Regions from separate parts of the Pedobacter sp. NEAU-ZC8 genome, predicted to be linked through region 1. Evidence: riboswitches for the same ligand, from Rfam matches in the RefSeq annotation. Region 1 holds a riboswitch; the other holds the start of a gene.

What was found. Region 1 has a riboswitch for S-adenosylmethionine ahead of AC5WJX_RS03755 (O-acetylhomoserine aminocarboxypropyltransferase/cysteine synthase family protein). Riboswitches for the same ligand answer to the same signal wherever they lie in the genome.
Region 2: linked by a shared signal. The riboswitch ahead of metH (methionine synthase) and the one ahead of AC5WJX_RS03755 (O-acetylhomoserine aminocarboxypropyltransferase/cysteine synthase family protein) in region 1 are both predicted to bind S-adenosylmethionine.

What each region holds. Positions count from the first base shown of each region.
Region 1 covers NZ_JCAJXC010000003.1:127,145-130,564, reverse strand. The annotation lists gene AC5WJX_RS03765 (hypothetical protein) at 1-84, opposite strand, end outside; gene AC5WJX_RS03760 (trans-sulfuration enzyme family protein) at 193-1,308, shown strand; SAM riboswitch class I at 1,463-1,574, shown strand; gene AC5WJX_RS03755 (O-acetylhomoserine aminocarboxypropyltransferase/cysteine synthase family protein) at 1,815-3,134, shown strand; gene AC5WJX_RS03750 (homoserine O-acetyltransferase family protein) at 3,141-3,420, shown strand, end outside.
Region 2 covers NZ_JCAJXC010000008.1:127,824-131,243, reverse strand. The annotation lists gene metH (methionine synthase) at 1-2,029, opposite strand, end outside; SAM riboswitch class I at 2,121-2,231, opposite strand; gene AC5WJX_RS08560 (rhodanese-like domain-containing protein) at 2,395-2,847, shown strand; gene AC5WJX_RS08555 (zinc-dependent metalloprotease) at 2,848-3,420, opposite strand, start outside.

The DNA of each region.
Region 1 (3,420 bases):
GCTGGCATTCTTTGTTGAGGAACAACTTTGCAACACCATTATAGCACTACACAAAATGGCTGCGATTACTAATATTCTTTTCATAAAATTGTTTTTTCATCATAACTTACACAAATCCTGCCAAAGCGTGGATCAATTAATTCCGAACCTTAATTTTGTTCATCAAAAGAACGTTATTTAAAATACACTAAAATGAAAACAGAAACCATTGCCATACATGCCGGGAACTTAGTAAAGAGTAATACGGGTGATGTTACTCAGCCACTTAGCTTATCTACCACATTTTTCAGGGATGAGAATGGTGGCTACCCAGGCGGACATATGTATAGCAGGGTCAGCAATCCAAACCGCTCCACGCTTGAAAATTTACTCGCTACGCTAGAAAAGGGTGTCGAATGTTGCGCATTTTCCTCAGGTAATGCAGCAGGAATGGCAGTATTTCAGGCGCTGAAACCTGGCAGCCACATCATCGCACCAGATGATATGTACTGGGGCTTTAAGAAACAGTTGCAGACTATTTTTAAAGACAGCCTGGAGATCGATTTTGTTGACCTCACCAACACGGAGGGCATTGCCGATTACATTAAAGAAAACACGGTGATGATCTGGATCGAAACCCCATCTAATCCACTATTGAAGATCACAGACATCAGGGCCCTCAGTGCGATTACCAAAAAGCATAATTTGATCCTGGCTTGCGACAGCACCTTTGCTTCACCGATATTACAACAACCTATTACCTTAGGTGCAGACATTGTGATGCACTCCACGACTAAATATATTGGAGGACACAGCGACGTGCTGGGCGGCGCTTTGATTACTGCGAAAAAGGATGAGTTTTGGGAACGAATCCGTAATATCCAGCAAATTGGCGGAGCAGTACCATCACCTTTCGATAGCTTCCTGTTGGTGCGAAGTATCAAAACATTGCCCTACCGCATGCGCGGGCACTGCAGCAATGGTATGGCCTTGGCGCAGTACCTGGAAAAACATCCGCAGATCGAAGCCGTTTATTATCCAGGGCTAGCCTCACATCCCCAACATCAGATCGCAAAGGAACAGATGTCTGATTTCGGTGGAATGATGTCAGTATTGATCAAAGGAGGCTTCGAAGAAGCAAAAAAGGTGGTTAATCAAGTGAAGTTGTTTGCCCAAGCGACGAGTCTTGGTGGCATAGAAAGTCTGATCGAACACCGGGCCTCTGTAGAGGGCCCTGACACCAAAACTCCGGGTAACCTACTGCGCATATCGGTTGGGCTGGAGCACGTAGATGACTTGATTGAAGATTTTAACCAAGCCCTTGGCTAATTATTTTATTTGGCAAACGTATATTTTAGCTCCAAGTATCCGAATTTTAGGCAGCTGATAATATTTTTTCAGAATAAAGTTTTGAACTTGAAGATCTAAAATATACATTTGTGACATCAGCGATGCTGAACTAATCAATACCGGTAAATGGTTTGATTTATTAAGAAGTGGCGAGAGACAGGCTCATTAACCCACTGGCAACCCTCCTAACACGAGAAGGTGCCAATTCCTGACCAGAGGGCATGGAGCCACTGGAAAAATAATATTAAACTAAATGAAAACGAACCATCAACGTCTGTTGGCAGTCAGACAAAATCATTTGCCACAATCCAACCTTCTTATCCTACCGGGAACTAACATTTGCAGAATTGTAGCTGCTGCAGATGATATGTGCTGTTGCATATCTTAAACTCAAAAATCTTCCTTTTTTGTTAAGCCATTCAATTAGGAAGGCCTCGTAACGGGGTACGCTTTTTTACAAGAATAATTTTAACTAATTTAAAGATATGTCAACTTCATATAAATTTGAAACGCTGCAACTACATGCAGGTCAAGAGATTGATCCAACTACAGGATCTCGCGCAGTACCAATTTATCAAACCACTTCTTACGGATTCAAGAACTCAGAACATGGTGCAAACCTGTTTGCATTGAAGGAATTCGGAAACATTTACACCCGTTTAATGAACCCGACGACGGATGTTTTTGAGAAGCGTATCGCTGCACTGGAGGGCGGTGTAGCTGCTGTGGCGGTAAGTTCTGGCCAGGCAGCCCAATTCCTTGCCTTGACAAACATTCTACAAGCAGGCGACAACTTTGTTTCTTCGACACACCTATATGGTGGCAGTTACAACCAGTTTAAAGTTTCTTTCAAAAAGCTGGGTATAGAAGTAAAGTTTGCACAAGGTGATAATCCTCAGGATTTTGAAGCCAAGATAGATGAGAAAACAAAGGCGATCTATGTAGAAACCATTGGAAATCCTTCGTTCAGCATTCCTGACTTTGAAAGGATCTCCTCCATAGCGCAGAAACATGATCTGCCATTGATCGTAGATAATACCTTTGGTGCTGGTGGATACCTGTTCAGGCCGCTGGAACATGGGGCGAATGTTGTTGTAGAATCGGCAACGAAGTGGATCGGCGGGCATGGTACCAGCATCGGCGGTGTAATCGTTGACGGCGGAAACTATAACTGGGGCAATGGTAAATACCCGCAGTTTACCGAACCGTCCGAAGGTTATCATGGTCTGGTGTTCAATGATGTTTTTGGAATTGGTGGTCCTTTTGGAAACATTCAATTCGCAATCCGTACAAGAGTTGAGGGTTTGCGCGACTTCGGTCCTTCCATCTCTCCTTTTAACTCCTTTTTACTGATTCAGGGTCTTGAAACCTTATCATTACGTGTACAGCGTCACGTTGAAAATGCTTTGGCTTTAGCAACATGGCTGGAGAAACATCCTGCGGTGAAGAGCGTAAGTTACCCTGGACTAGAAAGCAGTCCATATCACGCTTTAGCGAAGAAATATCTTCAGAATGGATTCGGCGCGGTGTTGTCTTTTGAACTTCATGGGGAAAAAGAACAGGCTATTACGCTGGTAGACAATCTGAAATTGGTGAGCCACTTGGCCAATGTGGGTGATGCAAAAACGTTGATCATCCAGCCTTCTGCAACAACACACCAACAGTTGAGCGCTGAAGAACAACGCCAGGCAGGTGTAACACCTACACAATTGAGAGTATCCGTTGGTATTGAACATATTGACGACATAAAAGCTGACTTTGAACAGGCATTTCAAAAGATCTCGGGTACGGATGTTGCAAGCTAATTTGAAATGAGCGAAGTACAATATTTTCATGCCGCAGAAGGCCTGACACTCGAAAGTGGTAAGCAACTGAAGAACTTCAGAGTTGCTTACCATACTTATGGCCGGCTGAATGCAAAAAAAGATAACGTGATCTGGGTTTGTCACGCACTGACGGCGAATTCAGATGTCTTTAGCTGGTGGACAGGGCTCTTCGGTAAGAAAGAGTTGTTCAATCCTGAAGAACACTATATCATATGTGCCAATGTACTTGGTTCCCATTACGGGACGACTAATCCTTTGTCTGTAA
Region 2 (3,420 bases), on a different contig from region 1:
GCTGACGAGCTTCTTCAACATCGTCATCCAGGTATTCTATAATACCTTTTACCAGGGCATGGGATAGTCTTTCTTCGACGGTACCTTTGCGCCAGGCTTCATCACGCACCACTTCCTTGCCTTTACTTTTAATCGTATCTGCATATTCCACCAGGCGCTCTGTGGCATCATCGCGACGGTTGAAAAGGACATCTTCCACCAGTTCCAATAGTACTGGAGGAATTTCTTCATACACCTCCAACATGCCCGCATTCACGATACCCATTGTCAGGCCAGCCTTGATGGCGTGGTACAAAAACGCGGAGTGCATCGCTTCACGCACGGTGTTGTTGCCGCGGAAAGAGAAAGAGATGTTGGAAACACCACCACTCACATGTGCATGCGGCAGGTTTTCCTTAATCCAACGGGTTGCGTTGATGAAGTCTACCGCATAGTTGTTGTGCTCTTCCAGGCCAGTACCCACGGTCAGAATGTTCGGGTCAAAGATGATGTCGGCGGGGTAGAAGCCCACTTCGTTCAGCAGGATGTCGTAGGAACGCTGACAGATCTCAATCCTGCGTTCCAGGTTGTCTGCCTGTCCTTGTTCATCGAAGGCCATCACCACCACAGCTGCGCCATACTGCATGATCTTCCTTGCACTCTCCTTAAACTTCTCTTCACCTTCCTTCAGGGAGATGGAGTTCACAATACCTTTTCCCTGGATACACTTCAAACCTGCTTCAATAACCGTCCATTTGGAGGAGTCGATCATGATGGGCAGTTTCGAGATGTCCGGTTCAGAGGCGATCAGATTAAGGAACTTGGTCATGGCAGCCTCCGAATCGATCATACCCTCATCCATGTTCACATCGATGATCTGGGCACCACCTTCCACCTGCTGGCGGGCTACACTAAGTGCTCCCTCATAATCACCTCCAAGGATCAACTTGGAGAATTTAGGCGAACCGGTAATGTTGGTCCGTTCGCCGATGTTTGCGAAGATACTCTCCGGGGTGATGGTAACAGGTTCCAGTCCGCTGAGACGCAGGTGCATGTCAATGGACGGAATCTTCCTTGGTTGTACATTTTTCGCTTTCCCGGCAATGCACTTGATGTGATCAGGCGTGGTGCCGCAGCAACCACCCACGATATTCACAAAGCGATGCTCAATGAAATCTTCCACGAAGTGTGCGGTTTCATGTGGCTGCTCGTCGTAGGCGCCGAACTCATTTGGTAAACCTGCATTCGGATAAGCAGAAATGTAGCAGCCTGCTTTTGCGGAAAGCTCTTCAATGTGCGGCCGCATTTCTTTCGCACCCAGGGCACAGTTAAAACCAATACTTAACGGTTTGGCATGCGCAACCGAGTTTAAGAATGCTTCTGCCGTTTGGCCAGATAGGGTCCGGCCGGAAGCATCCGTAATCGTGCCGGAGATCATGATCTCCAGTTTACGGCCTATTTCATGTTCATACTTTTTGATGGCCACGATGGCAGCCTTTGCATTCAGCGTATCAAAGATGGTTTCAATCAGAAGTACATCAGCACCGCCGTCAACCAGTCCACGTACCTGCTCGGTATAGGCGGCTTCCAGCTCGTCGAAGTAAATGGCGCGGAAACCAGGGTCATTCACATCGGGCGACATGGAAAGCGTGCGGTTTGTCGGGCCAATGGCCCCAGCCACAAAACTCCTGCGCTCCGGGTGTTCAGCCATAAACTCCCTTACGGTTTCCTTGGCAATTCTTGCACCTTCATAGCTCAGTTCGTAAGACAGGTCTTCCATCTGGTAATCGGCCATGGAGATCCGTTGTGTGCTGAAGGTATTGGTTTCTATGATATCGGCACCTGCTTTCAGGTACTCCAGATGGATCGCCTTGATGACATCAGGGCGTGTAAGGTTTAATAAATCGTTATTCCCTTTCAGGTCGCAAGGATGATCCTTGAACCTTTCTCCTCTGAAATCAGCTTCTGTAAGCTGGTAACGTTGGATCATGGTGCCCATAGCACCATCGATAATCAGTATGCGTTTTTCGAGTTCTTCTCTAATGCTCATTTCCTAGGTAATTAAGCATACCTGCTTCGCAGATCATTGCAAAGGCGTGTATACTAAAGGCTTAATCAAGATTCCGGGGTAGGATTCGAATCACTTATCTTTCTGTAGCCGCGATGAAATGGCTCCAGTAGAATGTAGCACCTTGTAAGCACAGGTTGCTAAGACTTCGCAGGGTCTGTCCCTCCATCTTTCTCTATAAGCAGCTACAAAAATGCAACAAAGAATACTATAAAACAAGAAAAATGGATTTTAGGCCAATTAAATTGTAAACGGCGTCCAACCAGTTGCTCTGCTCCAAATATTATTCTGAACCTGGTTGCTTCCCTTTGGATAGGAGCGTCTATCTTTACCTAAAATTACCAGCTATGAAAAACCTTAAATTTCTTTGTATAAATGTCCTTGCCTGTATGCTGTTTGTGGTAACAGCTAATGCGCAGGGCCTCAGCCTGAAAAAGCAGGTCTGGCCGGATAAACATCTGATGCAAACCAAGACTTTGGTCGACATTCTTCAGAATCCAAGGGCGGCGAAGCCGAACATTTACAACATCGGATTCGTGAGTAACATCCAGGGTGCAAAGAAACTTGCTGCGGCAAGTAAAGAAGAAGGGCTGGCACAGCTTAAATCCGAATTAAAGGATAAACCGAAGACCAGCCCGATTGTCATTTATTGTGGCTGTTGCCCCTTTGAGCATTGCCCGAATGTAAAGCCCGCTTTTAATATGCTGCAAAAGCTAGGCTATACCAATGCCAAGATCCTGAACCTTCCAACCAGCATCAAAGCCGATTGGACGGATAAAGGTTATCCTATGGCAAAATAGTTACAGGTTGTTGTAACTGCATTGACTTAAGAAATCCATGCCAGGCATGCCGATTGGTGCGCCTGGCGGCATTTCAGTAGCTTCAGGAGTTACAAACTTGTTGGGTTCCCGTTTAAATTCATCTATTTGCGACAGCGCGAACAGGTAGGTCGACTTATCCCTTGCATCAGCATTGGGCAGTTTGTTATTCATCCAGGTTTTAAGTTCTTCAAGTTCATACAAGGCCTGCCCGCGTACAACTTCAGAAGCTCTGGTATTCGCTGCAAGCATGATCAGGTATTTCAGCACCTGGTTATTCACCACGGTCTGTAGTTCTCCTTTATAGCCCTTTTCTTTTCCAGTCTTCCAGGTTTTTTCAACTAGCCGGTCAGCAACTTCTATAAAGCTTGGGTTCTTTTTGTCTCTGGCATTATACTCGATCAAGCGGCTCGCCCGTTCAGCATCCAGCAGGTAAGACAGCGTAGTACTGGCGGCTGATTCGGCTGCAGCGATCGGGTCGAATGTTGGTCCGGTATGTCCTTTAAACGTCTCTATGGAAGCCGGATAACCGGAAGGACGTGGTGGAATCTTTTG